DNA from 3 places in the Rothia sp. 27098_8_161 genome. Region 2 is predicted to be linked to each of the others. Evidence: predicted binding sites of a transcription regulator. Region 2 holds the regulator's gene; each other region holds the start of a gene.
The links. The regulator LexA, encoded in region 2, represses DNA repair genes until DNA is damaged. The targets are predictions, from matches to a motif close to TCGAACANNTGTTCGA.

Region 1 (3,233 bases), on a different contig from region 2:
GAAGGCTTTCGCGAAGTTCATTAAGGCAATTGAAGTTGCAGCACGTATGGGCGGTGCTGATATTGCTGGTAACCCCGCTCTTGACCTGGCTGTGTCGAAGGCGAAGAAGAACTCCGTTCCTAACGACAACATTGACCGCGCAATCAAGCGTGGCGCTGGCCTGACCGGTGAGACCATTGACTACACCGAAATCATGTACGAAGCACGCGGCCCGCAGGGTACCGCTCTGTACATTGAGTGTCTGACTGATAACCGTAACCGTGCAGCGTCTGAGGTTCGCCTGGCTGTGACCCGTAACGGCGGTACCATGGCTGACCAGGGTTCGGTTGCGTTCCTCTTCGAGCGTAAGGGCGTTGCTGAGGTCACCAAGACTGACGGTCTGACCGAGGATGACGTTCTGATGGCTGTTCTGGATGCAGGCGCTGAAGAGGTTCTGGACGAGGGCGACGTGTTCACCGTTGTTTCCGCAGCAACCGACCTGCCCGAGATCCGTAAGGCGCTCGACGAGGCTGAGCTCGAGTATAACAATGACGACCCGGTCTTCCGCCCGACTATGCAGGTTGACCTGGACGCTGAGGGTGCTAAGAAGTTCATGAAGCTGGCAGACGCTATTGAAGAGCTTGACGACGTTCAGAACGTCTACTCTAACGCTAATGTTTCTGCTGAGGTTATGGCAGAGCTGGAAGCTGAGTAATCCCTCGGATTCTGATATCTGACGTTTGAAGAAGCCGCTCCTTTAATCGAGCCGCCGTAGGGTGGCTGGTTGGGGGAGTGGCTTCTTAGCGTCTTGGGGATGGCACGAGTAGTGGCCGTACTCGTGGTGACCGTTCTCGTGGCGTGCCCTGGTGCCGGGTGCTAGGATTCTGAAGGGCTAGAATCTAGAGATTCTAGAGGGAGTTTGTCGAAAGGGGAGATAATGTCTGCCGCTCAACCTGCCGCACGCGATAGCATGCGTGAGAATCATACCGCCACCGCTGTGGAGCGTGTTTCGGGTGCGACCCGCATTATGGGCGTTGATCCTGGTCTGACTCGCTGTGGCTTCTCCATGCTTGATATGACTGCTAATCGTAAGGCGCACTTCGTGAACGTGGGTGTTGCTGGCACGATCCCGGCGGAGTCCCTGGACCAGCGTATTTTCTGGATTTTCAACGCCGCCTCCCACTGGCTCGACACCTACAAGCCGGACGCCCTCGCCATTGAGCGTGTCTTCGCCCAGGAACAGGTGAACACGGTGATTGGTACGGCGCATGCTTCGGGTGCGGTGATTTCTGCGGCTGCAATGCGCGGCGTGCCGGTGTTCTTCCATACCCCTTCGGAGGTGAAGGCGGCCGTGACCGGTAGCGGCCGTGCCGATAAGGCATCGGTGGGTCGTATGGTGACCCGTATTTTGGGTTTGGATTCCATGCCGAAACCCGCCGACGCTGCCGATGCCCTGGCGATTGCAATCTGTCACGGTTGGCGTGGTGGTGGCATCGGTTCGGGTATCAACATGGCGGCCCAGACGCAGACTCACCAGGGGTCACGCCCGGCACAGGCTCGCCGTGGCGGGTCGTTGACTCCGGCGCAGCGTGCCTGGATGGAGGCGGAGGCACGCGCTCGCCGCTAGAGGTGCCTTCGTGGGCCTGTGCGTTGCCTCCTGTTGGCTTGCGTGTATTCGCTAAGAAGTTCGAATATGTGCTTGATTTCAGAAGAAATATTCTAATATACTTGTAGTGTCTCCCCGTTGAACTGGGGGAGTGCGTTCTGAGCGTGTTCTGTGGGTGCCGGAGTTCCCGGTGCCCTCACGCTGCCGTGAGCCTCATTCCTGGGCGCGGTGTTGAAAGGTGGAGAGAAATGATTGCATCCCTGACCGGTCGTGTGGCTCAGGTTGGCCTTGATCATGCGGTGATTAACGTGAACGGTTTCGGCATGCTTGTGTACGCTACTGCGCGTACTCTCTCCAAGCTACGCACGGGTGAGGAAGCTACCGTACTGACCACTATGATTGTGCGTGAAGAGTCGATGACTCTCTACGGTTTTTCGGAGCCTGCCGAGCGTGAAGTGTTCGATATGATGCTTTCGGTTTCCGGTATTGGTCCTCGTATTGCTCTGGCGGTGTTGAGTGTTCACACTGCCGCTGAGGTGGAGCGTGCCGTGGCGACCGGTGACGATAAGGCGTTCACGAAGGTTCCCGGTATTGGCCCGAAGGGTGCCCGCCGTATTGTACTGGAGCTTGCCGGCAAGCTGATTCTCAGCGATGGTCAGACTGATGAGCTGCCGCTGAGCCAGGGCATTGTCTGGAAGCCGCAGGTGCTTGACGCTCTCACCTCTCTGGGCTGGAGCGAGAAGGACGCTTCCGCCGCTATTGACGCTTACGTGCAGCACAACCCTGCCGCAGAGACTGAGCCGGTGGGTGTGGCTCTGCGCGGTGTGCTCGCATCCTTGGGTACTCAGAACACGGTGGGCCGCCACTAAGCGGCGCGCCCTGTTCGATGTATCCCACTCAAACTTTTGTGAAAGAAGAATTCTATGAGCCAGAATCCCTATGAGCCGCAGCCCGCGGCGTCCCTGGTTTCCGGCGGGTATTTTCCCGGTCAGGTGCCCGGCACTCAGGCGTCTTCAGCTCCCGCCCAGCGCCTGGTGGCGATGGAAGAAGAGCCTGAAGAGAAGATGATTGAGGCGGCACTGCGCCCTAAGTCCCTGGACGACTTTGTGGGTCAGCGCCGTGTGCGTCAGCAGCTGTCCCTGGTGCTGGAGGCTTCGAAGATGCGTGGCCGTAGCGCCGACCATGTGTTGCTGTCGGGCCCTCCCGGTCTGGGCAAGACCACTCTCGCGATGATTATTGCGGCAGAGATGGAGGCGCCGCTGCGCATCACCTCCGGCCCGGCGATTCAGCATTCGGGTGATTTGGCGGCGATTCTGTCTTCGCTGACCCCCGGTGAGGTGTTGTTCCTGGATGAGATCCACCGTATGAGCCGCCCGGCTGAGGAAATGCTCTACATGGCGATGGAAGATTTCCGTGTGGACATTGTGGTCGGTAAGGGCGCGGGTGCGACTTCCATTCCGCTGGAGCTGCCGCAGTTCACCCTGGTGGGTGCGACGACCCGTGCGGGTCTGCTGCCCGGTCCTCTGCGTGACCGCTTCGGTTTTACCGGTCACCTGGAGTTCTACTCGGTGGAGGAGCTTGAGCTGGTACTTCGCCGTAGCGCGGGTCTGATGGACATGCAGATCACCTCCGAGGGCTTCACCGAGAT
Region 2 (3,233 bases):
GCGTCTCTGACCGCGCCTGGGCTCAGGTATCGGTCAGCGCCGCCGAGTGTTTGGGTCGCCGCTGTCCGCTGGTGGAAGAGTGCTTTAGCGAGATGGCGCGTGGCCGCGCCGCTGAGGCTGACATTGTCATTACGAACCATGCCCTGCTGGCGATTAACGCTTTTGAAGGCATGAAGGTTCTACCCGAACATGAGACGGTCATTATTGATGAGGCTCATGAGCTGGTGGACCGTGTGACCGGTGCCGTGTCTGGTTCTTTGACGGTTGCGATGGTTCGCCGTGCGGCACGTAGCGTGAAGAAGCATTCGAAGGCTGATTCCGGCGCACTGGAAATGGCTGCCGGCACCCTGGAGACTGCTTTCGAGGGTCTTGCTGAAGGCCTGTTGAAGGGCCTGGACGGTCGCCTTTTGACCGCTATTTCTGCGGTAAATGATGCCGCCCGCACCGCCCTGTCCGATACCAAACCGGACGGTCAGGACGTTGACGCTGGCCTGCAGATGGCGCGCTCGCGTGTCTCTGAGGTGCACGATATGAGTAGCCGCATTCTGGAGGCATCTGCTGAGCAGGATGTGCTGTGGATTTCTCGTCAGGGTGGTTGGGAGAACGGCCGCTACGTGGCTGCTTCCGATACCGACCCGGCGACCCTGAATATCGCTCCGTTGAGCGTTGGTCTGCAGTTGCGTGACGGACTGTTCGCTGACCGCACCGTGATTTTGACGAGTGCGACCCTAACGGTGGGTGACTCTTTTGATGTTGCAGCCGCTGCCCTGGGACTGCAGGGCGAGGGTGCGCCGCGCTGGACGAGTATCGATGTGGGTTCACCTTTCGACTACCGTAAGCAGGGCATCATGTACGTTGCCGGGGATTTGAAGCCTCCGGGATTTGGTGTGCATGAAGGTCAGCTGGAGCGTCTGCGTGAGCTGTGCGAGGCGTCGGAGGGCGGTGCCCTGGGCTTGTTCTCCTCGAAGCGTGCCGCCGAGCGTGCCACCGAGTACATGCGTGAGCATAGCGACCTGAACATTCTTCTGCAGGGTGAGTCTTCGCTCAAGGCTCTAGTGGAGGAGTTCAGCGAGGACGTTGACTCGTGCCTATTCGGCACGATGAGCCTATGGCAGGGCGTGGATGTTCCGGGTGACTCTTGCCGCCTGGTGGTGATGGACCGCATTCCGTTCCCGCGCCCGGATGACCCGATTGCGCAGGCGCGTACGGAGGCGGTGAACCGTCACCGCGGTAACGGCTTTATGGCGGTTTCTGCTCACCATGCGGCGATTCGTATGGCGCAGGGGGCGGGCCGCCTGATTCGTTCGGTGTCTGACCGCGGCGTGGTGGCTGTGCTGGATTCTCGTGTTGCGACTAAACGTTACGGCGGTTTCTTGATGAAGGCGATGCCGCCGATGTGGTCGACGCAGAATAAGGCAGCCGTGATGGGTGCGCTGGCTCGTCTTTCAGCAAGTATTGAGCGTTAGCTCGGGCGAGATCATTCCATGCCGCACCGCCGCTCCGCTTTGGGCTATAAATTTGGACATATAGGAATCATCCCGGTGATACGTGAACGTTCAAGTATCACCGGGATGATTTCTATAGAGAGCTAAAAGGCCTAACGGTTATGTCTGTTAGAAGTCGTGCTATTTAGACCCAGCTGCTTTTAGAGGCTGCGCTGGTGAGAGCCCGCGTCTTCTAGAGACTGCGCAGCACGGAGACGACCTTACCCATGACGGTTGCGCGGTCACCCATAATCGGCTCGTAGTTAGAGTTGCGCGGCATGAGCCAGGTGTGGCCGTCAACCTGACGGAACACCTTCACGGTTGCTTCATCGTCGAGCAGAGCGGCAACGATATCGCCGTTGTCTGCGGTGTGCTGCTCGCGGACAACCACCCAGTCGCCGTCGCAGATTGCGGCGTCAATCATGGAATCGCCCTTGACCTTGAGCATGAAGAGCTTGCCGTTACCTACCAGCTGGCGGGGCAGGGCAAGCACATCCTCCACGGACTGCTCGGCGGTGATAGGTCCGCCCGCTGCAATTCGTCCAACCAGGGGAACGGGTACGAGGTCTTCATCGCCGACTTCGAAATTCGGCAGCTCGGGCAGGGACGAGGAGGAACTACCGTGGATGCCGACGCCGTTCTCATCCAGCACCTCAATGGCGCGGGGGAGCTTCGGGTCGCGACGAATGTAGCCCATGGTCTCGAGACGACCGAGCTGGTGAGTGACCGAGGATAGGGATGCAAGACCCACCATGTCACCAATCTGGCGCATGGACGGCGGGTAACCCTTTTGTTCAATCTCGGTGCGGATCGCGTCAAGAATCTTCTGCTGGCGCGCGGTCAGCGCCGGACGGGGTGCTGTTGCCATTTCTTTTCCTTCGGTCTGTGCCCCGAATTCTGTACTCCGGTCTCTGTAGTCTGTTTGAGACACAGTCCGGTCGGGGCACGGATGGGTGCTTCACACGTTTTCCGATGGTGTCCTAAAGATTTTTTGGTTCTGCCGAAATGGGTCTTATCTCGTCAGGGGGTGGAGGAATTCTATCCGTGCCGGAGTGATACGCGGGCAACGAGTATGCGCCTCCGCCCTATAAAACTCACTCAGTAGCACCTGCATTTTGATACAGAACCAAGCTGTAACGGGTACAGAAACCTGCTGTGAGTAGGACTCATCAGGAGCGTGTGGAACGTCTCTTGACACCAGTGTAGAACACTACACCGAAAAACTCAAACAAATATTCTAGATTTTTTCTTCGAAGCTCGAAGAAATTTTTAGTACATATCTGCTATACTTTAGAATAAAATTTCGTATATACTCTTGAATCTCTCCTGAAACTCAGGATTTGCGGGTGAATGTTCGAAAAATATTCGAAGATTCGGTCCGGAGTCTTCCAGGAGGGGTGAGTGAATGGGTGTTCGAATGTATTCGAATCCTCTGTCTCTCTTCGCACTATCTACCCCGGATGCTCTAGGGGTCATCTGGCGAAGAGAGAGCGCAGGGGATGGGGGTGCTGGGGCGACCCAACGCAACCCGGTGTATCCGGCGCTCTGACCTAACTAGAGAATAGCTATCCAATAGTTATTGCTTAACAATCACCACTCCATAGTTATCACTCAACTAGGACCTCCGAGCGGGTATCGCTCGGCATTGCTAGACCCGCGGGGTAACCCCGGGGCGAGCTGAGAGAAAGGAACCACAATGACTCTTGCAGCACCTATTGCTTCTCGTGGCACTTCTGCACACCTTCCGGC
Region 3 (3,233 bases), on a different contig from region 2:
ACGATGAGGAGGACAGGTACACTTCATGGTCGATGGCACTAAGATCAAATTCCTGTTGGAAAACCTGTTGGATTCGCGCACACACGTTCGTGTTGTAGCGGTCCCGAGGCAGGTACACCACGGCGGAAATAAACCGGTTGAACTGGTCTGCGCGCAGGAACAGACGGGTCTTGCGGCGCTCCTCCAGGCCCATAATGCCGCCGAAAGTTTCGGTCAGGTCATTAGCGGAGGCGTGGAGCAGTTCCAGGCGCGGGTAATCTTCCAGGGCACCCAGAAGCGCCTTGTCAGAGTAAGAACCGGGATGGTAGCCGAGGCGGCGGCGCACCATGGCGATACGCTCACGCACCAGCGGAGTCTCAATGGCGGGCAGGGAGTACGCCTGGCGGGTAAACAGACCCAGGATGACGTACTCACCGATGACTCGACCGTTCAGGTCGAAGCGGCGCACACCAATGTAGTCTAGGTAGTCGTTGCGGGCAACCGTGGAGCGGGAGTTCGCCTTCGTGATGTACACGGGGCGGGGGAACAGTGCACGTTCGAGAGTCTCACCAGAGAGCTGAATGCGGTTACGGCCCTCGGTGGCACGTAGAATACCGAGCGCCGAGCCGGGGCGGTCCACCAGGGAGATAGCACCGGAAGAGCCGTCCAGAACGCGCTCCTTGACACCCATGAACACGAAGTTGCCGCGGGTCAGCCAACGTAGGAAGTCCTGTGCCACCTCCACGCGGGAGGCAGGCTCCACACCGCGCGGGTTGGCGGCGTAGGATTCCTCGCCGTGACCCAGGGTGGCACCACGCAGCTCGTACATTACTTGAGCCATGTCGAAAACGCGGGTGACCATGGCATCCAGGTCGCTGTGGCAGGCACGCACGTCAGCAAGGACGCACTCAACTTCCTTCTCGCAACGGCGCTGATCTTCCTCAGTGAGGTAGCGGGTCAGGCGGACTGCAATCCAGGATTCAATAGCGACCGTGGCGCCCTCGGGGGCGTTCTCACTGAGCTTCAGGGAGGGCACGCCCAGGGTAGCGGTATCACCGCTGGCGAGGTTGCCACGCATGCCGGTGCCGCGCAGGCTCAGGATGGCACCTTCCGGATCACGTTCTACGAGGAAGGTGGGGTGAAGAATGGTAACGAAACCACCAAAGTTCGTTGCGAGGCACGCAGTCAGGGAGCTGACAATATGCGGCATGTCGTCGGTCGTGACGTATAGGGTGGTGTTGTATTCGTCGTTGCGGGCAGCAACAACGGGGGTCTTAGGCATGCGGATTCGAGCCAGCGCACGGTGGGTGCGAGCTAAATCCTCTAACTCTGCCGGGGTGAATTCTTCACGCTCGTCTTCGGGACTGTTCAGGAAATACTGCTCGACCCATTCATCGGCGCCAGCGAAGTGTGCCATAGCCTTGTCAGTCATTGACAATCTATCCTCCGAATATCGGTATCACTTCACTGTGACGGTGTCTGTGTAGTCTCACGTGCGCGCTCCAGCGCACAAGTAGTTATACCAAGCTTATACCTTTGAGATGTTTAAGTCAGATACATTGTGCTCTTAGGGGTATAAATTATTTTTCTCTTCTCCCCAACTCCAGCACATATTTGGCACCGGTTCAAAGACATGAAGTCCCTTATGGAATAACGGAACACCAGGGTTCCGTCTCGAGGAGCGGACGTTTAGAGTGGGAATATGAGTTTGCGTACTGAATCTTTCCTGGTGGGCCTCATCGGTGACGGCATCACCTCCTACCCCTCCTATGCATGAGGCGGAGGCGGACGCGCACGGGGTGCGTTACCTGTACCGCCCCATCGACCTGGACGCCTTGGACCTGGACGGGGCTTCCGCCCCGGCGCTTCTGGATGCGGCAGCACTGCTTGGCTTTAACGCGTTCAACATCACGCACCCGTGCAAGCAGTCAGTCATGGAGCATCTGGACGAGCTTTCGGATGCGGCACGCGCCTTGGGAGCGGTCAATTGCGTGGTGATTCGCGAGGATGGCACATTCTACGGCGATAACACCGACTACTCGGGGTTCATTGCGGCATTGAAGCGCGGTCTGCCACAGGTGACGGAGGATCCAGCGCGTCTGGAGCACGTGGTGCAGATGGGTGCTGGCGGTGCCGGTAGCGCCACGGCGTACGCACTGTGCCGTCTGGGGGTGCGCCGCCTGAGTCTCTTTGAGCGTGACGCGGCGAAGGCTCAGGGGCTTGCGGAGCAGCTGGATGGGCTCTTCCCGCAGACCCGAATCGAGGTGTTGAGCGACGATGAGCGCCTCATTGAATCTCTACTGAAAGCTCAGGGTTTGGTGAATGCAACCCCGGTGGGTATGCACGTGCATCCGGGCATGCCGTTGAGTGAATCGGCACTGAGCGCCGGGGTATTGTGTGAGGGCTTGTGGGTTGCGGATGTCATCTACCTGCCACAAGAAACGCAGCTGGTGCATGCGGCGCGTGCCGCCGGGTGCGAGGTGCTGACGGGTGGCTACATGGCGGTGGGTCAGGCGGTGGATGCGTTCCGCCTCTTTACCAAACTAGAGCCGAATGCTGAGCGTATGGCGGCGCATTTTGAGGCACTGATTGCGGCACAGCAGGGGGCTTAGAAAACCACATACAGGTGGGGCTGGATAGTCATCTATCCAGCCCCACCTGTATTTATTCTATATACGAAATATATTGTATGGGCTATGCATCCAGTTCCGCAAGGGACTTCTTATAACCCTCACGAGCCGTCAGCGCACCCAAGGCCACGAGCACACACATGGCGACCGTGAACACGGCGGGCAACACCGCATTGTGCAGGTCGGCACCAGCGAGGCTCGTTGCCACGGCGGGTGCTACGCCTCCGGAAATTGCGAAGCCAATCTGGGTGCCCAGCGCCAGACCGGTCACGCGCACGCAAGTGGGGAACATCTCCGCGTAGAAGGCGGGCCACACGCCATTCGCCATGGAGTAGAGCGCACCGTGCATGAGCACACCGTAGGCGAAGATACCCACCCAGTTACCCTCGGCAATCGCGCCAAGGTACGGGAACATCACCAGGGAAGAAGCAACCGCACCGGTAATGAACACGGGCTTACGACCAATCTTGTCGGCAAGCATGGCGGCGAGCGGAATCGCAATCAGACCGAGGGTATTGGAGGCGACCGGCACCAGCAGCATGGTGCTGCGATCAAGGCCGTAACCCTTGGTGGCGAAGGAAAGCGCGAAGGTCGTGAAGACCATGTTCACGGTGTTGACCATGG

Region 1: a site for LexA is predicted at 1,667-1,682, ahead of ruvA (Holliday junction branch migration protein RuvA). Genes of this name have one in related genera too.
Region 3: a site for LexA is predicted at 1,582-1,597, ahead of O3648_RS00995 (shikimate dehydrogenase). Genes of this name have one in related genera too.

The regions. Positions count from the first base shown of each region.
Region 1 is NZ_JAPWAL010000001.1:2,364-5,596, forward strand. Features, by position in the region: gene O3648_RS00015 (YebC/PmpR family DNA-binding transcriptional regulator) at 1-694, shown strand, start outside; gene ruvC (crossover junction endodeoxyribonuclease RuvC) at 950-1,606, shown strand; gene ruvA (Holliday junction branch migration protein RuvA) at 1,834-2,454, shown strand; gene ruvB (Holliday junction branch migration DNA helicase RuvB) at 2,626-3,233, shown strand, end outside.
Region 2 is NZ_JAPWAL010000004.1:25,332-28,564, reverse strand. Features, by position in the region: gene O3648_RS02405 (ATP-dependent DNA helicase) at 1-1,466, shown strand, start outside; gene lexA (transcriptional repressor LexA) at 1,678-2,352, opposite strand; gene O3648_RS02395 (LysM peptidoglycan-binding domain-containing protein) at 3,181-3,233, shown strand, end outside.
Region 3 is NZ_JAPWAL010000002.1:38,835-42,067, reverse strand. Features, by position in the region: gene O3648_RS01000 (NAD-glutamate dehydrogenase) at 1-1,411, opposite strand, end outside; gene O3648_RS00995 (shikimate dehydrogenase) at 1,749-2,591, shown strand; gene O3648_RS00990 (MFS transporter) at 2,674-3,233, opposite strand, start outside.